3 regions of the Rossellomorea oryzaecorticis genome follow, and region 1 is predicted to be linked to each of the others. Evidence: predicted binding sites of a transcription regulator. Region 1 holds the regulator's gene; each other region holds the start of a gene.
What was found. Region 1 encodes Rex, which represses fermentation and respiration genes when NADH is low (regulators of the CRP and FNR family bind a similar motif). Its sites were predicted from a motif close to TTGTGAAATATTTCACAA; they were not measured.

Region 1 (10,385 bases):
ACGTCACCATGTGGAGCAGGTGACTCTGGTGCTGGAAGAGGCACTGGAACAGTCAGAAATGACAATGGAAGAGATCGATTGCATTGCTGTCACGGAAGGACCCGGTTTAGTGGGGGCATTGCTCATCGGGGTGAATGCTGCAAAGGCTCTTGCATTTGCTCATAACAAGCCGCTGGTCGGCGTCCATCATATCGCGGGGCATATCTACGCAAACCGTTTGGTGGAAGAAATGAAGTTCCCACTGTTGTCGCTTGTCGTTTCAGGGGGACATACAGAGCTCGTGCTGATGAAGGAGCACGGTTCTTTCGAGGTCATCGGCGAAACGCGCGATGATGCGGCAGGAGAGGCTTACGATAAGGTGGCAAGAACGTTGAGCCTTCCATATCCGGGAGGTCCTCATATCGACCGTCTGGCCCATGAAGGGGAGCCGGTGCTTGACCTTCCGCGTGCATGGCTCGAAGAAGGGTCATATGATTTCAGTTTCAGCGGGTTGAAATCTGCCGTTATCAATACGCTTCATAATGCAAAGCAAAAAGGCAAGACCATTTATCCACAAGATCTTGCCGCAAGCTTCCAGGCCAGTGTAATCGATGTACTGGTTACAAAAACGGTAAGGGCTGTGAATGAGTATAAAGTGGAACAACTGCTGCTGGCAGGAGGAGTGGCTGCCAATAAAGGGCTGAGGGCTGCTTTGGAAGAAGCGTTCAAGGAACTGGATCCAGAGCTTGTCATTCCACCGTTATCCCTGTGTACAGATAATGCCGCGATGATTGCTGCCGCAGGTACTGTATTGTTTGAGCAAGGCAAAAGAGGGGATATGGCGATGAACGCCAATCCTGGTTTGGATATTGAGGATTTTTGATTTGGTAAAGCTTCGATGGGGTGCATCCACCTTGTCGGGGCTTTTTTTTAGGGAACATACGTTTTATCAACAGTCTGTGGATAATTTGTTAATAACTTGGGATAAGATGTGAACACCTTGTGAAAAAGATATGGGTAATTCAATGTAGAATTGTGTATAACTGTGGATTTATCTGTGGATAATGTGGAAAACTTCTAAGAACAACGTTTCGTCAACATTCGACATGTGGATATCCATGTGGAATAAAGAAGGTTTGAGTGATGTGAATTCACTCAAACCTGTGGATTACTGTTCTTCTTGGAGAAGTTCCTCGAGTTCAGTCCATTCTTCAAGGAGCTCATCGAGTTCCTCCTTGGAAGAGTTCAACTTGTCGTTGATCTCCTGGACTTTTTCGTGGTCCTGGAAGATGACGGGGTCACACAGCAATTCTTCTTGTTCTGCAATGACTGTTTCAAGTTCTTCCATCCGTGTCTCGATTTCCTCGACTCTTCTACGGCGCTGACGTTCGAGTTTCTTAGCCTCTTTGTCAATTTTATGATTTTGCTTTTGCTGGGTGGCCGCACCAGGTGCAGGCTGCCCTTTTTCTATTTGTTCCAGAGCCGCAAGTTCTTCCTGTTCCTGGAGCTTCTCTACATAATAGTTATAATCGCCGAGGTACTCGGTGGAACCATTTTTCGAGAGTTCAAGCACTTTGGTGGCGATCCGGTTGATGAAGTAACGGTCATGTGAAACAAAAAGAATCGTTCCGGGATAACCGATCAGGGCATTTTCAAGTACTTCTTTGCTGTCGAGATCCAGGTGGTTCGTCGGCTCATCAAGGATGAGGACATTGCCTTTTTCCATCATCAGTTTTGAAAGTGCTAATCTTGCTTTTTCGCCTCCGCTCAAAGTCGAGACAGGTTTCAGCACATCTTCCCCTGAAAACAGGAAGTTTCCGAGTACAGTCCGGATTTCCTTCTCGTTTTTCATCGGATATTCATCCCAAAGTTCATTGAGAACAGTTTTATTCGATGAAAGGTCGGCCTGCTCCTGATCGTAGTAGCTAATTGAGACGTTCGATCCGAACTTGAAGTCTCCCGCTAACGGCTTGAGTTTATCCACAAGTGTCTTCAGCAGGGTGGATTTACCGATTCCATTCGGTCCCACGAGAGCGATGCTGTCTCCTTTTTTTACGGAGAAGTCGATGTGGCTCGAGATGATGTCCTGAGCTTCGTATCCAATCGACAGGTCATTCACTTTGAGCACATCGTTTCCGCTTTGGCGATCGATATCGAATGAGAAGGTGGCAGATTTCTCATCACCGAGCGGCTTGTCCATCAAATCCATGCGCTCGAGTTTCTTTCGGCGGCTCTGAGCCATCTTGGTCGTGGAGGCACGGGCGATGTTGCGCTGGATGAAGTCTTCGAGCTTTGCGACTTCCTGCTGCTGGCGCTCATAGAGTTTGACATCTTTTTCGTATTCTTCCGCTTTCTGCTGAAGATACTTGCTGTAGTTCCCGATGTACTTCCTGCTCCGCCTGCGCGAGATTTCGTAGACCTGGTTGACGACGCTGTCCAGGAAATAACGGTCATGGGAAACGATCAGGACAGCCCCTTCATAGCTCTGAAGGTAAGTCTCCAGCCAGGAGAGGGTTTCGATATCCAGATGGTTGGTCGGCTCATCGAGGATCAGGATATCCGGCTTTGTCAGGAGCAGCTTCCCTAGTGCTAGACGGGTTTTCTGTCCTCCGCTCAGCGTGGAGATTTTAGTATCATAGTCGAAGTCGGCAAAGTTCAATCCGTGAAGGACGGATCTGATATCCGCTTCATATTGGTAGCCCCCTGATTCTTTGAAGCTGACCTGAAGCTCATCGTATTCTTTCAGAACCCGCTGATACAGCTCCTCGTTTTCATAAACGGACGGATCTGCCATTTTTGTTTCAAGAACACGGAGCTGTTTTTCCTGAGCTCGCAGATCTTCGAAGACAGTCAGCATTTCCTCCCAGATCGAAAGCTCGGATTCAAGGCCCGTATTCTGGGCGAGATAACCGATCGATACGCCTTTTGGCTTGGTGATTTCACCGTCATCATATGAAAGCTGGCCGGCGATTATTTTTAAAAGAGTGGACTTCCCGGCGCCGTTGCGGCCGACGAGTGCAACCCTGTCCCTTGTCTGTATTTCAAGTTTGATGTTCGATAAGATATTATCTGCACCAAAGTTTTTGCTAAGTTGATTCACTTGTAGTAGAATCATGACGTTTCACCTCTGTTTCATAGTGCTAGTGTACCGTATTTGTGAGGAGAACGGCAATGATACATGTCCAGGAATGACTATTAATCTTCACACATATAGGATAGAATATAGTGTATGATGGGTAGGAGAGCGTGAGAAAAAGATTAATTGTTATTTTGGAAGCGTTCACAGACTGGCGGGTGTCCAACGTAACGAGGTTTTGAATAGATGTGGGGGAATACGAAATGAATCAGGATACAACGAAAATTCCACAGGCAACGGCGAAGCGGCTGCCGCTTTATTACCGTTTCATCAAGAATTTATACTCATCGGGTAAGCAGAGGGTGTCTTCCAAGGAATTGAGTGAAGCAGTGAAGGTTGATTCTGCCACGATCCGCAGGGACTTTTCCTATTTCGGTGCATTAGGGAAAAAGGGTTATGGATATAATGTAAACTATCTTCTCTCTTTTTTCAGAAAGACGCTTGATCAGGATGCACTGACAAAGGTTGTGCTGATCGGGGTCGGGAATCTGGGTACCGCCTTTCTCAATTATAATTTTATAAAAAACAATAATACGAAGATCGAGATGGCGTTCGAAGTGGATGAGTCCAAAGTTGGGACACAGGTCGGCGATGTTCCGGTCTATCACCTGGATGACCTTGAAGAGAAGCTCGAAGATCAGAATATTGAAGTGGCGATCCTGACAGTGCCGGCTTCTTCTGCTCAGAACATCACAGACCGGCTGGTATCCTCAAAGATCAAGGGGATCCTGAACTTTACACCGGCAAGGCTGACGGTGCCGGATCATATCCGCATCCATCATATTGATTTGGCAGTGGAACTGCAGTCACTGGTATACTTTTTGAAACATTATTCAGAGGATGACACGGAAATGTCACAAGATGGAATCATATCGGAATAGCCATTTCATATGATTTACGATATGATAGAGATGTAAAAGAGGAGGTGTCTCATTATGCCAGGTCCAGGTAGCCTCGTATTAATCGCTATTGTTGCTTTACTGATTTTTGGCCCTAAGAAATTGCCGGAACTCGGAAAAGCATTCGGAAATACTTTACGTGAGTTCAAAAATGCAACAAAAGGCTTAGCAGATGATGACGATAAATCAAAAGATGCTAAGTAATAGAGTAGGATGAACGCCATGAGTCAAAGTCAGAAAGAAATGACATTGTATGAGCATATAGGAGAATTGCAAAAACGACTCATGATTGTAGTCGTTTTCTTCTTGTTGGCGGTCATCGCAGGCTTCTTCCTTGCAGGTCCGCTGATCACATATTTACAGCATGCCGATGAAGCAAAAGAGATGACCATGAATGCATTCAGGGTGACAGATCCGCTTAAAATTTACATGGAGATGATCATCTTCATCGCCGTGCTCATCACGTCGCCGGTCATCCTTTATCAGGTATGGTCATTTGTTTCACCCGGTCTTTATGAACGGGAAAGAAAGGTAACGCTCAGCTACATACCGGTGTCGGTCCTTCTATTTCTTGCAGGGTTGTCCTTTTCGTACTTCATCCTGTTTCCTTATGTGGTGAAGTTCATGATGGGACTATCTGAGAATCTCGAGATTCAGCAGGTCATCGGTATCAATGAGTACTTTCATTTCTTATTTCAAATAACGATTCCATTCGGCTTTTTATTTCAGCTGCCGGTCGTGATGCTGTTTTTGACAAGGCTTGGGATCATCACCCCTATGGTGATGGCAAAAGCAAGGAAGGTCGCTTACTTTGCGCTTTTCATCATTGCAGCCTTCATCACGCCGCCGGACATCATCTCTCACTTGATGGTGACCGTGCCTTTATTCATCCTTTATGAAATCAGCATCTGGATTTCAAAGATCGGATATAAAAAGGTACTGGAAGCGGAACAGAAGCTTGAAATCGAACAATATGAAGATATAAATAAGGATTGATCCCCGCGGGGATCAATCCTTATTTTTTATTATTGATTTGTTTCTTGATCTTGAAATGAATCATGATCATCCTGAGTCCAGACCCGAAATCAAGGGTGGCCAGAAAGACCAGCATATAAGTGAAAAATCCCCAACCATCATCTCTTACATTCTGTACTGCAAAGTATGTGAAAAGTATTCCGAGCAGGAGATAGATCACTCCAGAGAAAAGCGGTGATCTTCTCATGAAAATAATCCTCCAATAAATCCTTGAATTTGTTCTGCTTCTTTCATGATCTTCTGAATATCGTCCTTATAGATAGATTGTATCAGCACGACAGATGTATTCATCGCGACATGAGCAAAAATTGGCACGAGTATTCTCTTTGTCCTTACATATAGAAACGCAAAAGTGAATCCCATGGCCGAATACAGGATGACATGTTCCGGTTCAAAATGCGCAAGGGCAAAAATGACGGAACTGATCAATGCTGCAAAGAAGAAATGCATCTTTTCATACAGGACGCCGAAAATGATTTTCCTGAACACGATCTCCTCAAGGATCGGTCCAATCACGGCGGCAACAAGCATCGAAACGGGAACCTTTTCAATGATCCCGATAATCATCTGCGTATTTTCCGAGCCCATCTTAATGCCGAGTGCATACTCAATCTGAATCGCAATGGACTGTGCGAAGAAAGCGATGAATATCCCTGCAATCGCCCAGCCGATCGAACTGCCGGCATTGAGGGGAGCACTTCTTTCAAGCCGGGTGCTTGTTTCACTCTTCCGCAGGATGCTCCAAACGACAATCAAGGTCAGTGTAAAGCTGATCACTAGCCAGTAACCCGGTACAAGCTGCTTCACCTGGTCTGCAGGCTCGCCCATCACATCCGTCCCGATCTTATAAAGGAGCGGGACCCCGACAATACTCGAAAGCTGCATCACAATATACGCGATCAATATATATCCAAAATGTTTTTTCAACGTTACGTCTCCTTTAATCGTCATCTTGTTCAATTCTACTAATAATTGCTCGACTGTTCAAATGGTAGGGTTATTTGTTGTTAGTTGCTTTAACACGCTGTTGGTTTCCGTGCAAAACTTCGCTTTCCGCGGGCGGTTGGTGAGCCTCCTCGTCGCTAAAGCTCCTGCGGGGTCTCACCTAACTCGCTTTTCCCGCAGGAGTCTTCGTCTTGCACTCCAACCAACAGCTGATATTAGTTAAGAATAAGCTTTTGATATGTATTTAGAAGCAGTCAAGTTGGAATAAGGTAAAAAACAGAGTGGATTGGAGCGGAAGGCACTTGACTCCGACGGGATATAGAGGAAAAGTCGAGACTTTTCCAGCTCCGGCGGCTAGAGGCTCGACTTCCTCCCCGGGGAATCTTGTGCCTGCAGCGGAAAGGAACGGTCTATTTAACCTTTCATACATTGCTTGAGGATAACTCAAAGGATCAGTTTTAAAAAAGAGACAGGAATAGAAAGACAAACCCCAACATAGTATAGAGAGGTGTGAAAAAAGGAGGAAAATGACGAAAAAAATTTTAAGCAGGACTCTTGCAAAATGAAAACGAATTAATTATTATAATAATTGTGTTAGCACTCGCGACGAACGAGTGCTAATAAATAAACTATTTACATAATTTCAAGGAGGTTGTTTCACTTGTTAAAACCACTAGGTGATCGCGTCGTTATCGAGCTAGTCGAATCAGAAGAAAAAACAGCAAGCGGTATCGTTCTTCCGGACTCCGCAAAGGAAAAGCCGCAGGAAGGTAAAGTTGTTGCTGTAGGTACAGGTCGCGTTCTTGACAGCGGTGAGCGCGTTGCTCTTGAAGTGTCTGTCGGCGATCGAATCATCTTCAGTAAATATGCTGGTACAGAAGTGAAATACCAAGGCACAGAATATCTGATCCTTCGTGACAGTGACATTCTGGCTGTTGTTGGCGAATAATTAACTAACTGATAATAAAACAATACTTTAAACAATAAGAGGAGGACTTTGAATATGGCTAAGGATATTAAATTTAGCGAAGAAGCACGCCGTTCCATGCTTCGCGGGGTAGATCAATTAGCAAACGCAGTAAAAGTAACTCTTGGACCAAAAGGACGCAACGTGGTACTTGAGAAGAAATACGGTTCACCGCTTATCACAAATGACGGTGTAACAATTGCTAAAGAAATCGAACTTGAAGATGCATTCGAAAACATGGGTGCTAAACTTGTTGCTGAAGTAGCTAGCAAAACAAACGAAATTGCCGGTGACGGTACAACAACTGCAACGGTTCTTGCACAGGCAATGATCCGTGAAGGTCTTAAGAACGTAACGGCGGGAGCTAACCCTGTAGGCGTACGTAAAGGGATCGAAAAAGCGGTTCAAACTGCAGTTGAAGAATTAAAAGCTATTTCAAAACCGATCGAAGGCAAAGATTCAATCGCTCAGGTTGCTGCGATTTCAGCTGCTGACGAAGAAGTCGGTCAATTGATCGCTGAAGCAATGGAGCGCGTTGGTAACGATGGTGTCATCACGATCGAAGAATCCAAAGGGTTCACAACTGAGCTTGATGTAGTGGAAGGTATGCAATTCGACCGCGGATATGCATCTCCATACATGGTAACTGACTCTGACAAGATGGAAGCGGTTCTTGAGAATCCATACATCTTGATCACGGATAAGAAAATCGGCAACATCCAGGAAGTACTTCCTGTTCTTGAGCAAGTGGTTCAACAAGGCAAGCCATTGTTGATCGTTGCTGAGGATGTTGAAGGTGAAGCACTTGCAACACTAGTAGTAAACAAACTTCGCGGAACATTCAATGCAGTGGCTGTTAAAGCTCCTGGATTCGGTGACCGTCGTAAAGCAATGCTTGAAGACCTTGCCATCCTTACTGGCGGTGAAGTCATTACTGAAGATTTAGGTCTTGACCTTAAATCTGCAAATGTGACTCAATTGGGCCGTGCTGCTAAAGTTGTCGTAACAAAAGAAAACACAACAGTAGTAGAAGGTTCTGGAGATCCAGAAAAGATTGCAGCACGCGTGAACCAAATCCGTGCTCAACACGAAGAGTCTACTTCTGAATTCGATAAAGAAAAATTACAAGAGCGCCTTGCTAAGCTTGCAGGCGGTGTTGCAGTCGTTAAAGTCGGTGCTGCAACTGAAACTGAGCTTAAAGAGCGTAAACTACGCATCGAAGACGCATTGAACTCTACTCGCGCAGCAGTGGAAGAAGGTATCGTTTCCGGTGGTGGTACTGCCCTTGTGAACGTATACAACAAAGTCGCTTCAATCGAAGCTGACGCAGACGTTGCAACTGGTATCAACATCGTGCTTCGCGCACTTGAAGAGCCAATCCGTCAAATCGCTCACAACGCAGGACTTGAAGGTTCTATCATCGTAGAACGCCTGAAGAAAGAAGAAGTGGGTGTAGGATTCAACGCAGCGACTGGCGAATGGGTGAACATGATCGAAAAAGGTATCGTTGACCCAACAAAAGTTACTCGTTCCGCACTTCAAAACGCAGCATCCGTTGCAGCAATGTTCTTGACTACTGAAGCAGTAGTTGCAGACATTCCTGAAGAAAATGCTGGCGGCGGTATGCCTGATATGGGCGGCATGGGTGGAATGGGCGGCATGATGTAATCTGCCCCCTCAACCCTTTGATTAGCTGTCTTAAACAAGCTGCTAATCATGAAAAACTCCCATCAGTTTAGAACTGATGGGAGTTTTTTTATTGGGGAAAAATTAATTGGACAACACCGATAACAACTTATGAGTTTCGATAATAAATCGGGAAAAGGTGATGATAAGTAATTTGAATCAATAATAAGAGAATGTTTTTAAAAATGGCATTTTGAGATTTGATAATAAAATGTTGGTTTTCAATTGAATTATCGATAATAAAATTTTCATTTTCGATAATAAATCCATTCTCCCGTTCAAGCAGGATGCGTAAATTCGAAAAAACAATCAATTCACCTAAAAAAGCTTGTTTTGAAATAACGGGAGAAGTAAATAAATCTATTTACTATAGTGATTTTAGAAAATTTATTGGTTTTAACTAAAAATATTCAAATAAAATAGGGAGTCAACCAGACTCCCCTCAAACTCCTCACAATATCAACGACTCATTAAACTTCTTCAATAATTTCCCAAATGATTCGCGTTCGTCCTCGGGCCAGTCCTCGATTTTCTCGGATATCCGTTCCAGGCGGGCCTGTTTATGCTCCTTGAAGACAGTGGTCCCAAGCTCGGTGATGTCGAGTTTATAGGATCTGCCGTCCAAAGGGTCTGGTATCCGGTACAGGTAGCCTTTTTGTTCAAGGGCGCCTGCCTGTCTGCTGATCGTGGATATGTCGAGCATGAATTCCTCTGCAAGCACCTTCACTCCGGCTGCGCCTTTATTGGCAATCCTTCTTAGTAACAGATAGGCGGAGCGGTCGAGGGTACCGAGTTTTTTATGGGAAGAGAGATTGGTGGCCCGGCGGATGAGGATGGCGAGCTCCAATTCAATCATTTCTAAATGTTTTTCATTCATATAATAACCCCGCAATACAAGTTATATCTATTATGATACCACATAAAATGGATAAAGGCTGTTGACGTGCTGGAATTTAGTTGTATAATACAATTATAAACTTTCATCATACAACTAATTTGTGGGTTTAAATATATTTTATTAAGAAAAGGAGAATACGAATGTCATCTACTCAACCATCCGTACCTTCACAGCCGCCTGTATTGGATCCGGCCGATGTGGAGAAGAAAGGGATTTTGGCACAGCCGAAAGCGGTCTGGGCTGTTTTTTTTGCATGTATCATTGCGTTCATGGGACTAGGGCTCGTTGACCCGATCCTGCCGGCGATCGCGAGTCAGCTGGATGCATCCCAAAGTCAGGTCACTCTGCTTTTCACAAGTTATAATGCGGTGATGGCGGTGGCAATGCTCATTACCGGGATGCTTTCTTCAAGAATTGGAATCAAGGGGACGCTGCTTTCGGGAATCGTGATTATAGCCATATTCTCTGCACTCGGAGGTTTTTCTAACGATATCTGGACGCTGGTCGGACTCCGCGGAGGCTGGGGTCTCGGAAATGCGCTTTTCGTTGCCACTGCATTGGCTGCGATTGTGTCGCTTTCAAACAGCGGAGCCGCTAAAGCCATCATTCTGTATGAAGCGGCAATCGGACTTGGTATTTCAGTAGGTCCGCTGCTCGGGGGCTGGCTTGGCGCCATATCCTGGAGGGGGCCATTCCTTGGTGTTGCGTCACTGATGGTCATCGCGTTCATCGGTCTGACAATCTTGATGCCAAAGGCAGATCCAGCCAAAAAGCCTCAAACAAAAACAACGCTTGCCGATCCGTTCCGTGCGTTGAAGCACCGCTCGTTATTCGTGTTCG
Region 2 (10,385 bases), on a different contig from region 1:
TTTACGATATTCAATACAAAGACCAAAAAAAAATACTCCAGGCACAAGGAAGGTAGGTGAGGGGAATGAGTAAGAAAACGAAAGTGAATAAGAATGTCTTAAGCCGGTTTCATTATTCGACCGACCAGGCAATCGACAAACCCTTCAACTGGGAACAACTCTGGCGTTTGCTGACCTATTTAAAGCCATACTCAAAGAGACTGCTTCCCCTGTCGATCGTCACCGTATTGATTACAACCGCGATCCGGCTGATCATCCCGATCCTGATTGGTGTATACACGCTTGACAAAGCGATCAGGCAGAAGGATGGAACACTTCTCTTTACACTGGTCGGCATCATTGCCGGACTCTATGTCATCAATTATATCGCCAATGTCCTTCGGATACGCTGGATGAACCAGCTCGGGCAGGGTGTGATATATGACTTGAGGAAGCATTTGTTCAGTCACGTACAGTGGCTCTCACACCGCTTCTTCGACCAGCGATCGGCAGGTTCGATCCTTGTCCGGATCATGAATGACATCAACTCCCTTCAGGAACTGTTCACGAACGGGGTCATCAACCTGCTGATGGACATCATCCTGCTTGCCGGGATCATTGTGATCCTGTTTACGCTCAGTCCGGAACTTACATTGGCCGTTATGGTCATTCTTCCGATCATGTTCTTCATTTCAACCAGCCTGCGGAAAAAAATCCGCAGGTCCTGGCAAGACGTGCGGATCAAGCAGGCTAAACTGAATTCTCATTTGAATGAGAGCATACAGGGGATACGTGTCACTCAATCATTCACCCAGGAAAAAGAAAACATGGCTTTCTTCGATGGAGTGAATACAGAAACGTACGACAGCTGGAAAACAGCCACAAAGAAAAATGCGATGTTCAGACCTATGGTGGAATTGACAAATGCCGTAGGTACAGCAGTGCTGATCTGGTATGGGGTACATCTTATCCAGGGAGGCTCACTGCAACTTGGGGAGTTTGTTTCATTTGCATTCTACCTGGGGATGTTCTGGGAACCGATTTCAAGGCTGGGGCAGGTTTACAATCAGCTTCTTATCGGTATGGCATCCTCCGAACGTATCTTTGAATTTCTCGATGAGCAGCCTATTGTCAATGAAAAACAAAATGCTATCGAGTTGAATGATATCAAGGGAAGAATACAATTTGAAGATGTGGAATTCTCTTATGATGATAAGAGAAAAGCCCTGAAGAGCATCAATCTTGAAATGAAGGCTGGACAGACCGTCGCACTGGTAGGGCACACCGGTTCGGGTAAAACAACCATTGCGAATTTGATCAGCCGCTTCTACGATCCTACTAAAGGAGAAGTAAAGGTTGACGGTGTCAATCTTCGTGAAGTGACCGTCGCAAGCCTGCGCAGCCAAATCAGCATTGTACTTCAGGATACATTTATCTTTTCGGGAACGATCAAGGATAACATCCGCTTCGGGAGACCGGACGCCACGGATGAAGAAGTCCGCGCAGCTGCAGAAGCCATAGGAGCGAATGAATTCATCGAGAAACTCTCAGACGGCTACGAAACGGAAGTTGAAGAACGAGGAAACGTCTTATCCGTCGGAGAAAGACAGCTGCTGTCGTTCGCCCGCGCCCTGCTGGCAAATCCGCGAATCATCATCCTGGATGAAGCCACAGCTTCCATCGACACAGAAACTGAAGTCAAGATTCAAAACGCATTGAAAAAACTGCTGGCAGGACGAACGGCAATCATCATTGCCCACCGTCTATCGACCATCCGTGAATCCGACAACATCTTTGTACTGGAACACGGCAAGATCAAAGAATCCGGCAATCATGATGAACTCATGGAACAAGAAGGCGATTATTACGAATTGGTGAAATCACAGTTTAGGATGTTGGATGCTATGTAGTTTCATTCGATATATTAATTGGGGGACCCTGCACTTTTGGTGTGGGGTTTTTGAATGGAGCAGTGGTGTCGCGGAATTTGATGGATTGTGTCGAATTGTCGGTAAGTGCCTGTTTTTTGTTGGTAAACCCTGAAAAACGTTGATACCAGCTTCATTTTTGTTGGCAATTCGGAAAAAACGTTGGTAAATCCCAAATTTTGTTGATAACGCAAAGTTCCCTGTTTATTGCATCCGACAAACTCACTGATTCCTACAATATCGTTGAAGTACGTTAATTTGGCCGCCTTATTCAGGCGGATTTCAATTAAAAACAAACTAAATTCACCAATAATAAAGGGTATTGGTACCTGTATGGAGAAAAGAAAACAAGTAAGTGAAAAATTATAAACAAAGGAGTGGAAAAGTGATACTCAGAGAAAGACCCGTCCCCGAAACGATCCTATATAACGAAGCTGCATTAAAAAGACTCCCGCCGCTATCAGATCTTCGCCCCCAAATAGAAAAATCCCTATTGAAAGCACGTGCAGGCTACTCTGGTGAATGTAGAGTAGACCGATTGTTAAGTATTATAGATTCAAAGGATACTTATATTATTCATGATTTATGCCTGCAAACAGGCAGTACCTATATTCAGATTGATACATTGATACTGACGAAATATTTGGCTCTCATCCTTGAGATTAAAAATATTTCAGGCCGGATTAAAATCTCCCCTGAATTCGGTCAAATAGAAAGAACAATTAATGGAGAGATAACGGCTTTCCCCAGTCCAATCGCTCAGTGTAAAAAATACAAGATTCACTTGAAGAACTGGTTAAAGAAAATGAAGCTGCCCAGCCTTCCCATAGAGTTTTTGGTTGTTTTTACAAACCCCTCGTCAATACTTTCAGCATCTCCCCACGATACAGAAGTAGTTCATAAAGTGTTGAGGATAGAAAACCTCCTTCCTAAAATTCAGGAACTAATGAATACCTCCAATTCTCACTTTATCGAAGAAAAGGAATTGAGACGCACTTCAAAAATGCTCTTAAAAGAGCACCGGCCATATCCAATTAATAAATTCCAAGTCGATTACATTAAAGGTATTCAGTGCACGAGATGTAAAGAATTTTCGATGGTTAGAAATAAGGCTTCCTGGCTTTGTGCTCCATGCGGATCGTATGATAAAAGAGCCCATATGCAGGCATTTAATGATTATTTTCTTCTCATGGGTCCTGAAATTACAAATCATGACGCCAGGGACTTCCTCCAAATCTCATCGCCCCGCCTCGCTCAATATCTATTAAAGTCCATGGCTTTTATTTCAAGCGGATCAGGGATAGGGACTAAGTATTCTCAACCAAATTGACTTTCCTTTAATAAATAATTAAAACGGCAAGGGAGCATTCCCCAAACCAATCCCTTGCCCAACCCCAAAAACCAATCTATACTAAAGCCAAACAAAAGTTTGTGAAATATGTCACAAAATATACATGTTCAACACTTCACAAACTTACTGATAGGTTTTATAATAACCATTAAGTGATAAATAGTAAGTATTCGCTATTAACTGTCAGGGGGATATAATTATGGAATTAGATAGTGTGATTTTGAGCAGGATGCTGACATCCACCACCCTTGCGTTTCATATAATTTTTGCAACGATCGGGGTAGGTGTACCGATAATGATTTCGATTGCCGAGTTCATGGGAATCAAGCGGAATGATCCTCATTATACTTTATTGGCAAGAAGATGGGCGCGCGGGTTTACGATCACGGTTGCTGTTGGGGTAGTCACGGGCACGGCGATAGGTCTTCAGCTGTCGATGCTTTGGCCGGCTTTCATGCAGGTTGCCGGACAGGTTATTGCGCTGCCTTTGTTTATGGAAACATTTGCGTTTTTCTTTGAGGCAATTTTTCTAGGAATCTATTTATATACGTGGGACCGTTTTAAGAATAAGTGGATTCACTGGCTGTTGACGATTCCGGTCATGATCGGATCTTCTGCTTCTGCTTTGTTCATTACGACAGTCAATGCGTTCATGAATACACCGCAGGGATTTGAACTCAGTAATGGGAAAGCGATCAATATCGACCCGATAGCTGCCATGCTGAACCCGGCGACTCCTACAAAAGTCTTTCATGTTCTGACTACAGCATACTTGACTTCAGCGTTGATTTTGGCAGGTATCACGGCCTTTACGATTTTAAAAAAGAAGGGTAGCGAGTATCACAAAAAGGCTTTGCGTTTAACGATGGTATCTGCCCTTATCTTTGCCTTTGCGACCGCTTTGGCAGGGGATTTATCTGCAAAGTTCCTTGCAGAGTATCAGCCTGAAAAACTTGCTGCAGCAGAATGGCATTTCGAAACTGAAAAAAATGCCGACTTGATTGTATTCGGTACGCTGGATGAAAACAATGAGGTTCATAAAGAGATCAGGCTGCCTGGATTCCTCAGCTTTCTGGCAGGGAGTTCGTTTGAACATGAGGTAATCGGATTGAATGAAACTCCTGAAGATGAAAGACCGCCGTTGTGGATTCATTATTTATTTGATGGCATGGTCTCTATAGGATTTTTCAGTATTTTCATTTCAGGTTTGTTCATTCTCTTTTGGAAATGGAAAAAGCGGAATGAATGGAATAAGCCGCTTTTATGGGGGATTGTTGCTAGCGGTCCGCTCGCCATGCTGGCCATTGAGTTCGGGTGGATTTATGCGGAGGTCGGCCGCCAGCCTTGGATTTTACGAGGATACATGAAGGTTGCGGACGCAGCGACAAAGGCAGACGGTGTTGGCTTGACGTTCGCACTATTTGTAGGATTATACATTCTGCTCGGTATTCTATGTGTTGTAGTGTTAATTAAGATGTTCAAGAATAAACCGGCGGAAGCGGAGTTAGAACAACGATTTCCTGAACGTACAAAATAACCCTGACAAGCCTTTTCAACGAAACGAAATGAAAGGGGCTGGTAAGGGTGTTGAGAGGGAGGAATGGCTATGAGTTTGGAAATAGTGGGGATCACAGTTTTGTGGATTTTCCTTTATGGTTATCTAATAGTGGCATCCATCGATTTTGGCGCCGGATTCTTTGCTTTTTATGGAAGGTTGAAGAATAAGGAGCATACATTGAATGAGTTGATCAGCCGGTATTTGTCACCTGTATGGGAAGTGACGAATGTTTTCTTTGTATTCTTTTTTGTGGGACTTGTCGGTTTCTTTCCGGATACAGCCTATTATTACGGGACAGCACTTTTGATCCCGGGGAGCATCGCAATTATTTTGCTTGCCATACGGGGGAGCTTTTATGCGTTCAATAATTACGGTTCCAAGGAAAATATCATTTATCTTTTTCTTTATGGTGCAACAGGATTATTGATTCCCGCGTCGCTTTCTACAGCTTTGACGATTTCAGAAGGAGGTTTCCTCAAGGTCACGGACGGGAAGGTGGAGTTCCTGGCTGGAGAACTGTTTACAAGTCCTTATTCCTGGGGAGTAGTCGTATTGTCTATTGTTTCAGTGTTGTTTATTAGTGCGGCTTTTTTGACTTACTACGCAGATCGGGCGGGGGATATGGATTCAAGGGAGGTATTGAGGAAGTTTTCGTTATTCTGGAGTCCTCCTACTATCCTTGCAAGTTTCTTAGTATTTGTCGGACTGAGGGAACATAATCAGGAACACTTCACAAATGCGCTTGATATCTGGTGGATGTTCGGGCTGTCACTTCTCAGTTTCCTGGCGGCATCGTTCTTGATTTACAAACGAAAGAAATTCGGAACTGCTTTTGTGCTTGTGATGTTTCAATTCTTCTTTGCATTCTTCGGCTACGGAGCATCCCACTTGCCTTATATCTTGAAGCCTTATATTACGATTGAATCCAGTGTGACAAATCCAACGATGGGGATGGCGCTCGTGATTGCATTCGTGGCAGGGCTTTTGCTGCTGATTCCTTCACTGATTTTATTGATGAGATTGTTTTTATTTGATGCAGACTACGTAAAAGGTAAAAAATGACGTGTTCTATATAGTTTGAAAGAAAAAGCGGGGAATTCCTTACGTCTGTGAGATTCTCCGCTTTTTTCAAGACAATAATCGAATTTCCGATATACTTCATGGTAATATATAGGTAGTATGGTACTGGAAAATCTGGGGGAATGAAGATGAAAAAAGAATTTGTGGTAATCGGGTTGGGCCGCTTCGGCGGAAGCATCGTGCGGTCGCTGACCGAACAGGGGATGGAAGTGATGGCCATCGATCAGGACGAAGACAAGGTCAATGAATTTTCGTCCATTGCTTCTCACGCCGTTATGGCTGATTCAACGGATGAATCGGTATTGAAAAGTCTGGGGATCAAAAATTTCGACCATGTGATCGTTGCGATCGGGGATGACATTCAGTCCAGTATCCTGACAACGCTTATGCTGAAAGAAATAGGTGTGGAAAAGATAACCGTAAAGGCACAAAATGACTATCATGAAAAAGTCCTCAGGAAAATCGGGGCGAATCAGGTTGTCCATCCTGAAAGGGATATGGGCAGGAGGATTGCTCACAATATTGTCTCCAATAACGTATTGGATTATCTTGAACTCTCAGATGAACACTCGATTGTCGAAATTGTCGCAAATGATCATCTGGCGGGGAATACGCTGAGCAGCCTTGACATACGGGCCAGATACGGTATTAATATTGTTGCAGTTAAACGTGACCGTGACATCATTGTTTCTCCACAGGCGGACGAGGAAATCAGAGTGGGGGATATCTTGATTGTAATTGGTGCGGATTCTGATATCAATCGATTTGAAAAGAAGGTATTTTCAGTTTAATATTTTGAGGTTATCTATGAAAGAAAAAGGCACAGAGTGAAGTCACTCTGTGCCTTTTTAATATTATACTTCCATGATGATCGGCAGGATCATTGGACGGCGTTTTGTTTTTTCATATAAGAATGGAGCCAGGGTATCAGTGATTTCATTCTTGATTTCAGACCATTGTGATGTTCTTCTTTCCAGTACTTTGTTTAAATGCTTGGCAATCAGATTCTGTGCTTCGTTGATGAGATCGCCGGATTCACGCATATAAACGAATCCTCTGGAAATCAGGTCCGGGCCTGACGCAATTTTGAATTCTTTCATATCGATGCTTACGACTACGATGACTAGGCCTTCCTCAGAAAGGATGCGGCGGTCGCGCAATACGATGTTACCGATGTCCCCGATTCCGCTTCCATCAATGTAGACATTCCCAGAAGGGATCTTACCTGCCACTTGTGCAGAGTCATTGCTTAATGCAAGCACTTCTCCATTATCCATGATGAAGCAGTTTTCTTCACGCACTCCGCAATCGACACCGAGCTGGGCATGCATTTTCTGCATTCTGAACTCACCGTGGATCGGCATGAAGAAAGTTGGATTCATGAGGCGCAGCATCAATTTCATTTCTTCCTGTCCGCCGTGACCTGATGTATGAATGTCACTTAGAGGTCCATGAATGACCTCGGCTCCGGCACGGAACAGCATATTGATCGTGCGGTTTACACTGATCGTGTTCCCTGGGATCGGGGAAGATGAGAATACGACGGTATCGCCAGGCTGAATTTGTATCTGGCGGTGAGTACCATTCGCAATCCTTGATAAGGCAGCCATCGGCTCACCTTGAGAACCTGTGCAAAGTATCGCTACTTCATTGGCAGGCAGACGATTGATCTGATTGTGTTCTATGAATGTATCTTTAGGTGCTCTGATATATCCTAATTCCTGTCCGATGGTGATGGCTGCTTCCATACTGCGGCCAAATACGGCTACTTTACGGTTATGGTAAACAGCTGCTTCAACCACCTGTTGAAGGCGGTGAATGTTTGAAGCGAATGTAGCAAAGATGACACGTCCGTCAACCTTACGGAAGATATCATTGATGCTTTCTCCGACTTTGCGTTCCGACATTGTGAAGTTTGGAACTTCAGCATTCGTACTGTCGGACAACAGGCAAAGCACGCCTTCTTTTCCGATTTCAGCCATTTTAGCGAGGTTCGCGGGCTCGCCGACAGGTGTGAAGTCGAATTTAAAGTCTCCAGTGTGAACGACATTCCCAGGTGGTGTCTTTACGACGATTCCATAAGAATCCGGGATACTGTGAGTTGTTCTGAAGAAAGTGACGGATGTTTTACGGAACTTGATCACATCATCTTCCTGGATGACATTAAGCTTGGCATTTCTTAATAAACCGTGTTCTTCAAGTTTATTCTTAATAAGGCCAAGAGCAAGTTTGCCGCCGTAGATCGGGATATTCAATTCCCTCAGAAGATATGGGATCCCTCCGATATGGTCTTCGTGGCCATGAGTGACGAAGAGTCCTTTGATCTTATCCGCGTTCTTTACAAGGTATGTGTAATCAGGAATTACATAATCAATACCGAGCAGCTCATCTTCAGGGAACTTGATCCCTGCGTCGATTAAAATGATTTCATCTTGAAACTGTACGCCATATGTGTTTTTACCGATTTCACCTAAACCGCCAAGGGCAAATACTGCGGTTTGGTCATTCTTCACAAATTTCATCCGATTATTTCTCCAGCTCGAAAGATTGATGTTCTTGTTCGTACTCTAAAAAAGCGCCCTCTAGCTTCTGTACGAATTCGATGTTGTAAGGTTTGTCTTTAAGTTTTAGGCGTACTTCTCTTTCTGATTCTGCTTCCATGTAAAGTGAATTTGTGCATTCGCGAACAGGCACTTCAGCTTTACTGTCTTGATAAAATACTTTGAAAATCATGTTTTTTCTCTCTCCTTATCCGTTTTCAAAAAATCTAACTTTCATCTATGATAAAAAAGTTATCAACTATATCCGCAGGGCAGACACAAGCCTGCCTCTCATTCAAGGGGTAATTCTTCCCTTAAGTCTTCTATAAATAAACAATAATAAAATGTAATCTACAATGATAGTATTGATTATGTATGTTTTGATTATAAAGGATTCTTGCAAGTAAATAAAGTTTTTCGAAGAACCACTGGTGATATATCCATGTAAATAAGAGAGGGACCGAAACCAAAGGAGACGACAAAAGTGCTCGTAATTGGCCTCAGTCCCTAAACGTATCACATTCTTTTATATCTGCAAGAAACTAGTGTAAAAGGGAGTCAGTCTAAGCGATTGTTTTTCTTTTGAGAATATCTTTCCATTGTTTTAAGAGCTTTTTCCTCAGCTTCTTTAACATATGGCTCACTCCTTATTATTAGTTTACCGAGAATGTGCAATGAAGTAAAGGTGCAATCAAGCTAACGTCTCTATTGTCTTACTTATAGTGTACGGAATTTTTAGATTCTCTTACATGGATAAGTATGGCAATGGCGGTGTGATCTAGTAGTTTGACAATTGATTTTGAAAGGTTTACGTTATTTAACGAATATTTTAAAAGAGGTAAAAGGAGATCAGTCATGAAAAAAATCGTTTTCTTTGATATAGATGGGACTTTGCTTGACCATGATAAAAAACTTCCCGATGCGACAAAAGAGGCAATCAAGACCCTTCAGGATAATGGAATATATGTAGCCATCGCGACAGGCAGAGCTCCTTTCATGTATGAGGGCTTAAGGGAAGAGCTCGGAATTGAGTCCTTTGTTTCGTTCAACGGGCAATATGTCGTTTTTGAAAACCAGGTAATCTATACAAATCCTCTTGATGTCGGAAAACTGGAGGAACTGCTTGAAGACAGCAAAAGAAGTGAACATCCTGTCGTTCATTTGAACCATGAAACGATGAAAGCGAATCATGAACACCACAGGTTTATTGAAGAAAGCATGGGGAGCCTGAAATTTCCTCACCCCGGCTATTCACCCGACTTCTACAAAGGCCGTGATATATACCAGTCACTGCTATTCTGTACGGAGGAAGAGGAGAGTTTCTACAGGAAAAAGTATAAGGAATTCACTTTCATCCGCTGGCATCAATATTCAATGGATATTCTTCCGGCAGGAGGTTCGAAAGCGGAGGGAATTAAGAAAATGATCGATCGTCTCGGCTTCGAGATGGAAGATGTATATGCATTTGGAGACGGCCTAAATGATATTGAAATGCTGCAATCAGTAGGAACCGGGGTTGCGATGGGCAATGCTGTCACCGAAGTACAGAAGCATGCTGATTTGATAACAAAGCCTGTAGATGAAGATGGCATCTTTTTCGGCCTTAAAGAACTTGAACTTATATAAAATGGAAAGGACGCATCCGGGGTGGGTGCGTCCTTTGCTTTCCCGCGGCTTTGTGAGTTACCTTTCTATAGGCAAAGCACCCGGGATCGGTTCGAATGGATTCTCTTCATTGATATGATCGTAGAACATGATTCCGTTCAAGTGGTCGATTTCATGTTGAAATACGATGGCAGGAAGTCCTCTCAGTCTCAGTTTCACTTCTTCCCCGTTGATGTTCCATCCCTTTACGGTTACGCGGGCGTAACGCGGAACCAGTCCAGGAACCTGACGATCGACTGACAAACAGCCTTCCCCGGAAGTCAGATATGCTTTTTCAACGGAAT
Region 3 (10,385 bases), on a different contig from region 1:
AAGGTGGTGCCTAAAGCCAGTGTGAATAAACCGGCCATTATGATTCGTTTCGTCCATTTTCTTACCAAATTCATGAATTCACTCCTCCCACCCTTATTCCTTCCCCAAGGGTTTGGTATTTATTCATAAATTGATAAAAAAATCGAATAGTTTCATTTTTTGGAAAATAATAGGTTTTTTGTTCCCAAGGTAAAATCGATAGTGATGAAAACTCCTTCTAGAGATTGCAAAGCCTTTAACACATACAAAAAACCGTTCAACCCGGTAGCTCGGTTAAACGGCAGATAATTAAAACATTCTGTATCCTTTTGCTCTCAATATCCTCATTACAATCCCCGACAGGACAGCCCCAGTCAGGCCGCTTCCCAAGATCAAAAGATCAGCCAAAGCCAAATTGCCTAATTTCGTTCCCAAGTCGGAAAATGAAACACCTGCGTTCCGGAAATATTCTATAAAACGGACATCGTCTACAATAAAGATGACAACAAGCGGATAGATGACCGCCATGATCCATGTCATACGCAATAACATATTAAGCAAAAAACCGATTCCAAAAAACAGAACCAGGAACAGAAGCATCGAAATGATCATTACATGTATAGGCATTTACCGTCTGCACCTCCATAAACACTAAAGTTTAGTGTACTCAATGTTTATGAAAGCGTCAATCTTTTGGAAGAGGTATTCACAAAATCAACAAAATTCCAGATCATTTCAGTAAAAAGATTAGTGAAATATCTTGAATCAGACTCTATACACCGCTAATGATTTCCGTGCAAGATTTCGCTTTCCGCGGGTAGCCCGTGAGCCTCCTGGTTCTGGTGGCAGATCCTCTCCAGCTCCGGCGTCTGGTCCCTAGAACTCCTGATCAATTTTTTTGAGGGTGACGAAGGTTAGAGGTGTTTTTGGCGCAGTATACGAATGGTTGCACTCACTTTATTAGGTGTATTCAGCGTTTTGGCTCAAGGAGCGCTATAATGCAGCCTGCGGAACGGAGTGAATTGGGGGAATCTTTTAATATTGCCCCGTAATCTTTCGAAAACTGGATTTTTTCTTTCAATTCCTGGCAATAATCTTTGAATTCTGCGGAATAATCTTCGAATTTCATGATTTTTTCCGTCACTTACCAAAAAAAGCCAATATCGAGATGATCGGACCTAAAAAAAGCACTTTTCCGGTCCATTTCTTTTGTGCTTGTAGGCAAGACGAAGACTCCTGCGGGAAGAGTAGCTTATTAAAAAAGCGGAAGGCCTTTGATCAAAGGCTTATGTCATGTGCCTCTAAGCCCTGCAGACTTCAATCAACCGCTGGGGAGAACCTACATACCAGATTAAGTCCAAACAAAAACCCCAATTTATTTGCCTGCTAAGACAAATAAATTGGGGTTTATTTATTCTAAAAATTTCTGTTCCAGCCTCTTTATAAGTTAATCGTATAGTTCTATTTCTGTTTCCCGCTGCCTCCGCAGCAAGGGCAAGTTTCAGAACCACCCAACACTAACTGAAAGTATCCTTTTCCTGAACAGTATAGACAAAATTTTGTTTTCGTACTTGCAGTAGCTCTCATGATTCCCTCTCCTTTGGGTTTGTTTTTATAATTTTCTGATAATATATCATCTATCCTTTCCAATGAAAAGGGACATATTAGGGGATGTACCTCTAAGAAAGCGAAAACATTGCTTGTTATCTTTTATTATCTCGCTTTTTCATATAATTTACTGAATTTTTAAATAAATCACACTAACGTGTTTGCTTGCCTGAATGTTAAGGCTTTCCCAGTGGTCCAATCCCCTCTTTCTCCATTACGTTTTACATTTTTCTTGTTTGTTATATACTTGTATTAGAAATACTTGTATAAATCGCAGAAACAAGGTGGCGTACCAAAATGAACTGTTCCATTCCTATCACTATTACAAGTACTGATGCCTTAAACAGCATCGGAGAAAATATCATTATTGCCGACAAGGATTATAACGTCACATGGATGAATGCAACAGCCGTCAAGTCCATGACAGTCATTGCCCCGCTATTCGGCCTGGTGGGTGCTGATCAAATCATCGGAATGAATATGGACGAGTTTCACAGGATGCCGCAGTATCAACGCAGGATCATGACTGGACTTCAGGAAACGCATCGGGCAAGGATCACTATCAAGAACAAGTTTGCTGCAGATATTGTCATCAATCCCATCGCGAGTGCAGCCCATTCAGGTCAAGTAGAGGGCTATATGGTCATGCTTATGGATGTTACCACTAAGGCTGAAGAAGAAAAGAAAAGGGAAACCATGATTGAGGAGCTGTCTGTGCCCATCTTGCATATATGGGACAAGACAATCGCGCTGCCGCTCAAAGGTGAGCTCGACCATGAGCGGGGAGAAAAGGTAATCAGCACGGTACTTGAGGAGTGTGTCTCGGGAGGCGTCGAATTTGTGATGATCAGTCTCAGCGGGATCAACAGGTTTGATGACAGCATCAGGCAAAATCTTCAAAACCTATACGATTGCCTGAAATTGATCGGGGTCGAATGCATCATCGTTGGTATCACTCCCGAACTTGCCATCCGGATCGGTGAGTTTAAAGATATTGTTACGTTCAGTCATTCAAATGTCGGACTCAAATATATCATGTCCAAATTGGACAGCGAAACCAATGAGAAAAGGTGATGGAAGCACCAAAATGCCTCCATCACCTTTTTACATAAACAGTTTATAACTTGTATACCCAAACTGTTCGCCTGGATCCAGTCCTTCTATAGCCTGGTGACGCTGCAGTAAGTCACCCTGTTTCAACATTTCATGAATCATCACCGACGTTTTCCCGTCAACCATTAAAGCATTCGGTGATTTCCACTGCACATCGAACAATTCATTTTTTTCTATTTCTATTTGATCAGTTTCGATATGGTTTAAATGAAAGATGATCATATTGTCACTGATTTCATTGCCGATTACACCCGTACGCACCCCGATGATGCCGTTCACGGTCGTTGTGAGGCCCGTCTCCTCTTTGACCTCGCGGATGACAGCTTCATCCACTGTCTCTCCTTCATTGACGAACCCGGCCGGCAATGACCACATGCCTTTCAATCCGCCGTATCTCTTCTTAACAACAAGCCAATTTCCTTCTTTATCTATAACGAGTCCGGCAACAGCCAGCCATACTTTTCCCCTTTTCATCTGCTCCTCCTCTTCCTGTCGCTTTCTCTTTCTTTTAAGGTACTACAGGATGGGAAGATATAAAAGTCATGAGTGGATATTCAGGAAGGAAGGGCTATATAATGATGCCCCGTGGACTTGTCTCAGAATGCCTATTTCGAGCCAGGCCCGGGTTCAAGTATTGGCTTTGATGCAGCTGAAGGGCAGCACGCTGGAAGCGCGAGGGATTAGTCGATTTTTTAGAATTGTCGGTAACATCTATGAAATCTGTTGAGAAACTTGATTTTTTGTGGATAAAAATGAATTTTCGTTGATAAAACCTCTTTTTGTTGATAACCAACCAAAAAACGTTGATAAACCCAGCATCGTAACAATGAAACAATGAAAAAAAGCAGAGCGGGTTTCCGCTCTGCTTTTTTTCACTTCATATTAAAAGAATTTGAATTTACCCTTTTTGAATACGAGTGAAGGTCCGCCAACCATGTACAATGCACGGTTGTCTACTACCTTCTTCATGAATGATGCTTTCGTACCTGTAAGTTTCTTGCCGTACACAACGCCGATTGCGTCATTTTCACCAAGTGAACATACTGTACCTTTGATATCCGGAGTGAATTCTTCAAGATCATTTTTACCGTGAAGAAGGGCTGCGATATTACGGGCACACACTTCTCCTTGCTGCATCGCGATTTGTGCAGTCGGAGGATATGGGCGTTCCGTTTCTTCATTGATCATCAATGAGCAGTCTCCAACGATGAAGATATTGTCATGTCCAGGCGCACGAAGATCCTTGTTGATCTTGACGCGTGCACGCATGTTTTCAATACCCGCTTTTTCAATGACGCGATTACCGCGGACACCTGCTGCCCATACGATTGTTCCGGCTTTGATTTCTTCCACTTCATCTTCGCCTTTAGCAATCAGGACGCTGCCTGCTTTTGCTTCCTTAAGCGGTGTTCCGATATGGAATTCAACGCCTTTTTTCTCAAGTGTGGCACGTGCATATTTAACAAGCTCCGGATCGAATCCAGGAAGGATCATAGGAGCTGCCTCAACACATACGATGCGCACTTTGGAACGGTCGATATCGTACTCTTTGCAAAGCTCAGGAACGCGGTTACCAAGTTCACCAAGGAATTCGATACCAGTGAAGCCTGCGCCGCCCACAACGATTGTCAGGCGCTCGTCTTTAGGCACCTCTTCATTCTTATATGTGGCAAATTGAAGTTCGATATGCTCACGGATCTGACGGGCAGAATTGACGTTCGCAATCATGAAAGCATGCTCATGCAAGCCCTGGATGCCGAACGTTTCAGATTCTGCACCTAGTGCAACGACCAGGTAATCGAATTCCACTTCACCTTCGCTTGTAAGGACTTTCTTTTCTTCAACTTTGATGTCATCAACAGTTGCCTGTAAGAAATTCACTTTGCTTGTATTCACAACGTCCTTGACGTCATAGCGTACACGGTCATGATGAAGAGTCCCTGCAGAAGCTTCATGCAGCCATGTTGTTTCATAATGGTAGTCATTTTTATTAATAAGGATGACTTCCGCTTCGTTCGTACCCAATTGCTTCTGAAGACGAGTTACTGTCATAAGCCCGCCGTAACCTGCACCTAAAACAACGATTCTTGGCTTTCTCAACTGAATCACATCCACCTTTTTGATTGTATTTGCGTAGGATACTCTTAGAGTCCTCCACATCAGTCTTTTTTATCCCGTCAATCTGCTGCTACTATCTCTTTCCCCTTTTGAAGGAACCAAAAACAAATGGAACGGGATTTTTCTGCAGAACAGAAAGTAATGAATAAAGAAAAAATAAAAACAAAAAATAAGTTTGTGACATCCTTCACGTACTATTTCAGACCGCGAGAATTGTCATAAATTCTTAACAATATGTCTACATTACATAATATTCTTTTTACCCCATCTTTTCAAGGTATTACGGATAAATAATCATTCTTGGGAAAATTGCGACAATACCTCCCTCGTTAATAACTGAACATTCCAAAAAACAATCTAAATTTTGGGAAGGATTGATATCTTTATGATAGAATAAATTAAAGAGATGTAACTTAATTTGGGAGGGATCTACTTGAAGGAAGACCAAAAGGTTTACGATATAACAATCATAGGAGGAGGCCCTACAGGGTTATTCACTGCCTTCTATGGCGGGATGAGAAAAGCTTCAGTGAAGATCATCGAGAGTCTGCCCCAACTGGGCGGTCAGCTATCCACCCTTTATCCCGAAAAATACATATATGATGTGGCCGGTTTCCCGAAGGTAAAAGCACAGGACCTTGTGAACAACCTAAAGGAACAGATGGCCAAGTTCGAAACCACGATCTGTCTGGAGCAGGCAGTTGAAAGTGTGGAAAAACAGGGAGACGGATGCTTCAAGCTCTCTACTGATAAAGAAGTTCACTATTCAAAGACCATTATCATCACGGCCGGAAATGGTGCTTTTCAACCGAGACGCCTTGAGCTGGAAAATGCCATGCAATATGAAGGAAAGAATCTTCATTATTTCGTGGATAATATGGAAAGATTCAAAGGAAAGAAAGTCGCGATCTGCGGCGGCGGGGATTCCGCGGTCGATTGGGCACTCATGCTTGAACCGATTGCAGAAAAGGTCTATCTCATCCACAGAAGGGATAAATTCCGTGCCCATGAACACAGTGTGGAGAATCTGCACAATTCATCTGTCGAACTCAAGACTCCATTTGTCCCTGCTGAAATCGTGGGGGACGAATCAAGAATCCATCAGATCATCCTTGAAGAAGTCCGCGGGGATGAAAAGGAAATCCTGGATATCGACGAGCTGATCGTCAACTTCGGATTCGTTTCTTCTCTCGGTCCCATCAAGGACTGGGGGCTCGAAATCGAGAAAAACTCCATCGTCGTCAATTCCCGGATGGAAACAAATATAGAAGGAATTTACGCAGCCGGGGATATCTCGACGTATGACGGAAAAGTAAAACTGATCGCAAGCGGCTTTGGTGAAGCCCCTACCGCCGTCAACAATGCAAAAGCCTACATGGATCCAAAAGCACGGGTACAGCCAATGCACAGTACATCGATGTTTACGGATTGATGAGCAATGAAGATCCAGGTATCAGGCCTGGATCTTTTTCATTTATAAAAAATATTATAAGGAGGTAAATGATATGTTTATAGGACGGACACTCTATATTTTAGGAATGCTTACAGCAGCATTATGCTTTATTGGATTTATGATGATTGTATTTACTTCAGGTTCGGGCGGGAATGAGCTTATTTATACTTTTTTCGGCTTTCTCAATGGACTGATGGCAATGGGAGTCGGAGAGCTGGTGATCGACTCAAATCATCGACAGAAAATAGAGAATCCAGATGGGTAACCTACCCGTTTGTTTATTTTAGCAAGGAATGGGTAGACCAATAATAAAGGCAAAAATCTTACAAAGGATGTTGAATAAAGATGAATGTACTTGTTATTGGAGCAAACGGCCATACAGGCCGACTGGTATTGAAAGAACTGAAGAACAGCACACAACACTTTTCCAAAGCGATGATCCGTAAATCGGAACAGACGAAAGATATGGAGGAGCTCGGTGCCAGACCGATTGTTGCCGATCTTGAACAGGACTTTTCTTATGCGCTTGAAAACGTGAATGCGGTGATCTTCGCTGCAGGAAGCGGAAGTAAAACCGGAGAAGACAAAACCATCGCAATCGATCAGGAAGGTGCAAAAAAAGCGGTCGACTACGCAAAGGAAAAAGGCATCGAACGTTTCATCATGCTCAGTTCGATGGGTGCCGACCAGCCGGAAAACGCACCTGAAGGCATGGGTGTATACTTAAATGCGAAGCATGATGCAGACGTACACCTTAAAGAAAGCGGACTGAACTATACGATCGTCCGTCCCGGTGCCCTGACCCATGATGAGGCAAAAGGAAAAATAATCGCACAGTCTTCAATAGAAGACAAAAGCGGTGACATTCCCCGTGCAGATGTTGCAAAAGTTCTGGTGGAATCGTTAACTGCGCCAGAGACGAACCATAAGGTAATTGAAATATTGAGCGGTGAAACACCGGTTGAAGAAGCTTTAAAGAAGTTATAAAAACAAAAAGAAGGACCCTCCCGTAATAAATCGGAGGGTCCTCTTTATTTATCTTCTAGCAGTTCTCAGGCGTTCCTTTATTCGTTGCCGTCACGAACGAAGATCCGCACCCGCATGAAGCAATGGCATTCGGATTATCAATCGTGAAGCCTCCGCCCATCATGGACTGCTTATAATCAATTTTTGTACCGTTTAGAATGGGAGCATCCTCCTTTGAAACAACCAGCTTCAGTCCGAACTGTTCCAGGACTTCATCACCTTCCTGCACCTCGTGTTCGAAACCCATTCCGTATGAAAGGCCGCTGCAGCCTCCACCTTTAACCGATACGCGAAGCATGGCATCTGCCTCATCATGTTCCTTCATCATATCTTTAATCTGAAGGGCAGCAGCTTCCGTAAGAATTACAACTTCACTCATTCACTACACCTCCAACCTTTTCTCTTCTTACTTATTAGTATACTCCTTTCTATTTTACTACTCAACCGATGGGAACTATGTGAATGACATCTGCCCCTTCTGAAAAAATTTCATTTGCTGGTGGTTCCCGGGATGTGGTGCCTGGCTCAAATCAACCCTTTAGGCCTGGCTCAAAAACGCCTGATCCTGCCAGGCACCGAGTCCCCGCCCTCTCACTAAGTAAAAATACCCAACAATCAGCCAGATCCCTGAAGAAAAGACTAGTCCTCTCCACATAAAACAAGGTATAATAAGGAAAATAGTCCCTTTCCTGAGGTGAGATTGATGACTGAAGTAACTCCTTACTACGATAAAAAAATCCAGTGCCTTGCATGCAGGCATTCCTATTCCACCACCAAAATCCGCTCCCGGTTCGTCAAAGTGAAAGGTCATGAAAGCGACTTCTGCCCTGTATACGGTTCTGATGAAATCAACCCTTTACTCTACAATGTATCCGTATGCCCCCGATGCGGCTTCTCTTTTACCGATGAATTCAGCAAATATATCGTCCAGGTTTTAAAAACAGACCTCGAGAAAAAAATCAGCCGTCACTGGCAGCCCCAGGACTACGGAGGTATCCGTACCATCGATGAGGCAATCAAAACGTATAAGCTCGCTGCGTATTGTGCCTTGATCAAAAAGGAAAAGAAAATCACGATCGCCGGACTCTATTTGCGGACAGCGTGGCTGTACCGAAAAATCAATCAATCAGACCAGGAAAGAAGATTCATCAATCTTGCCACCCATGAATATATCGAGTCCTATTTAAGCGATGATTTCAGAGGAACGTCCATGTCCGAAACGAAACTTCTCTACCTGATTGCAGACCTCCTCCGCCGTCAGGATAAAGTTGATGAAGCTGTAAAATACCTTTCAAAAGTAATTGAAAAACAGCATCTTTCAACCGAACCGAAGATTGTGGAAATGGCCAAGGAACGGTGGTATGAAATGAGGGAAAGCTTCAAGGAGCAGAAGCGGAACAACCCCGCTTAACAATATTCAGGAACGCTAAAAAAAGAAAGCTGGAGCAGCCGCTCTAGCTTTCTTCAAATATGCCCGGACTGTATGCCTCGAGCATGTTTCCATCGGGATCAAAAAACTTAAAGTGGCTTTGGTGAGCCGGGGCCTCTTCTACTTTGACCTCTTTTTCACGAAGCTTTTCATAAAGAGTATCTTTGTATTTCCGAGAAATTTGCAATACAGGATAAGTTGAATGGTTTCTACCTGCTGCTTCTTTGTCTTGAATTAAACAAAGGGTCCCTAAGGGAGAACCCCCTCCAAATGAAAGTACGACCGTCGTACCGTAATCTTTTTCTATTTTACACTGCAGTATTTCACTGTACCAATTCTTCGCTGCCACGATATCTGTCACCATTACGTTGGTTTGCATGACACCCAGGAAAACACTCATATCCTCACCCTTTCTTATCATACTTTTCTAATTCACCACAACTCTTCCAATTCCTTCCTCAAAACAAAAAAAGCCGACCCAAAGGATCAGCTTCTGCATATTAAAACATCGGATTTTCTTCCAGGTGCTTATAGATATTTTCCACCAATTCTTCTGGTGTATCCCCCTCAACGGGCTCTCCATTCACTAATGCGTAAAAAGATGACGCACATTTCCCGCAGTAGCCCAGGCAGCCGTATTCAATGACGTCGAGGTTTGGATCTCTTTCTAATATTTCAAGCGCTTTTTGCGCTCCGCTCGCTAAATTACTGATACAAAATTCGATAATAGGCAGCAATTTCATCACCTCTCTACTCTCTGTAATGCTACCTTTTTTTAATTCGCCCGTCAATCATTGCGCATGGTATATCCGTATAACAGATTGTGAACTATTTCCCTTATTTCTGTTGTGAAAACGAGGTTATTTCGATATACTTTTAATGTTAATAGGTTTATTTATTGAAAAAACGATGCAATTATGAATCATATTGAAAATGCTTACTTTTCAGGACAGCCGTCCTTTCGCCTCTATCAAGGTGGAGCTTTTGCTTCTGTCCCGGTAGAGAATCTTACATAAAATTTTATTCCAACAAAATTGCTGAGTGCCAAAAAGGGGAAATGATCATGAAACAACTAGTGCTGCTTGGCGGAGGATATGGCAATATGCGAGTCCTTCTCCGCTTGTTACCGAACCAACTCCCGGAAGATGTATCCATTACGTTAATTGACCGCAATCCATACCACAGCTTGAAAACGGAGTACTATGCTCTGGCAGCGGGCACGATATCCGATCATCATGTACGCGTATCATTCCCGGAGCATGATCGTTTATCCTATGTGTACGGAGAGATTTCAAAGATTGATACAAAAAATAAGCTTGTCCATCTTCAGGATCAGGAGGCTGTCCCTTACGATGACCTCGTCGTCGGCCTTGGCTGTGAAGATAAATATCATAATGTCCCGGGTGCCGATGAATTCACATACAGCATCCAGACGATCGACAAGTCGCGCAGAACCTATCAAACACTCAATAATCTTCCGGCCGGCTCCATCGTCGGGATTGTCGGAGCTGGACTCAGCGGCATCGAGCTGGCCAGTGAACTGCGAGAAAGCCGTTCCGATCTTAAGATCAAGCTTTTTGACCGCGGAACCCGTATCCTGAATGCGTTCCCGGAACGCTTGAGCTCTTATGTACACGGCTGGTTCGAAGAAAACAATGT

Region 2: a site for Rex is predicted at 3,337-3,354, ahead of ACKA06_RS02585 (cytochrome ubiquinol oxidase subunit I). Genes of this name have one in related genera too.
Region 3: a site for Rex is predicted at 4,994-5,011, ahead of yumC (ferredoxin--NADP reductase 2). Genes of this name have one in related genera too.

The regions. Positions count from the first base shown of each region.
Region 1 covers NZ_JBJOSA010000023.1:2,351-12,735, forward strand. The annotation lists gene tsaD (tRNA (adenosine(37)-N6)-threonylcarbamoyltransferase complex transferase subunit TsaD) at 1-862, shown strand, start outside; gene ACKA06_RS18660 (ABC-F family ATP-binding cassette domain-containing protein) at 1,148-3,094, opposite strand; gene ACKA06_RS18665 (redox-sensing transcriptional repressor Rex) at 3,319-3,996, shown strand; gene ACKA06_RS18670 (twin-arginine translocase TatA/TatE family subunit) at 4,051-4,218, shown strand; gene tatC (twin-arginine translocase subunit TatC) at 4,237-5,010, shown strand; gene ACKA06_RS18680 (YdiK family protein) at 5,030-5,236, opposite strand; gene ACKA06_RS18685 (CPBP family intramembrane glutamic endopeptidase) at 5,233-5,976, opposite strand; gene groES (co-chaperone GroES) at 6,656-6,943, shown strand; gene groL (chaperonin GroEL) at 6,998-8,629, shown strand; gene ACKA06_RS18700 (MarR family winged helix-turn-helix transcriptional regulator) at 9,099-9,524, opposite strand; gene ACKA06_RS18705 (MFS transporter) at 9,686-10,385, shown strand, end outside.
Region 2 covers NZ_JBJOSA010000002.1:80,516-90,900, forward strand. The annotation lists gene ACKA06_RS02570 (ABC transporter ATP-binding protein) at 1-56, shown strand, start outside; gene ACKA06_RS02575 (ABC transporter ATP-binding protein) at 66-1,889, shown strand; gene ACKA06_RS02580 (nuclease-related domain-containing protein) at 2,293-3,237, shown strand; gene ACKA06_RS02585 (cytochrome ubiquinol oxidase subunit I) at 3,458-4,795, shown strand; gene ACKA06_RS02590 (cytochrome d ubiquinol oxidase subunit II) at 4,865-5,878, shown strand; gene ACKA06_RS02595 (potassium channel family protein) at 6,025-6,687, shown strand; gene rnjA (ribonuclease J1) at 6,751-8,418, opposite strand; gene ACKA06_RS02605 (DNA-dependent RNA polymerase subunit epsilon) at 8,423-8,629, opposite strand; gene ACKA06_RS02610 (Cof-type HAD-IIB family hydrolase) at 9,292-10,062, shown strand; gene def (peptide deformylase) at 10,120-10,385, opposite strand, start outside.
Region 3 covers NZ_JBJOSA010000031.1:27,307-37,691, forward strand. The annotation lists gene ACKA06_RS20520 (3D domain-containing protein) at 1-74, opposite strand, end outside; gene ACKA06_RS20525 (YuiB family protein) at 289-606, opposite strand; gene ACKA06_RS20530 (YuiA family protein) at 1,441-1,566, opposite strand; gene ACKA06_RS20535 (STAS domain-containing protein) at 1,885-2,661, shown strand; gene ACKA06_RS20540 (NUDIX domain-containing protein) at 2,692-3,174, opposite strand; gene ACKA06_RS20545 (NAD(P)/FAD-dependent oxidoreductase) at 3,583-4,800, opposite strand; gene yumC (ferredoxin--NADP reductase 2) at 5,252-6,250, shown strand; gene ACKA06_RS20555 (hypothetical protein) at 6,324-6,536, shown strand; gene ACKA06_RS20560 (SDR family oxidoreductase) at 6,617-7,258, shown strand; gene ACKA06_RS20565 (HesB/IscA family protein) at 7,314-7,676, opposite strand; gene ACKA06_RS20570 (DUF2225 domain-containing protein) at 8,001-8,708, shown strand; gene ACKA06_RS20575 (VOC family protein) at 8,752-9,126, opposite strand; gene ACKA06_RS20580 (YuzB family protein) at 9,227-9,463, opposite strand; gene ACKA06_RS20585 (NAD(P)/FAD-dependent oxidoreductase) at 9,790-10,385, shown strand, end outside.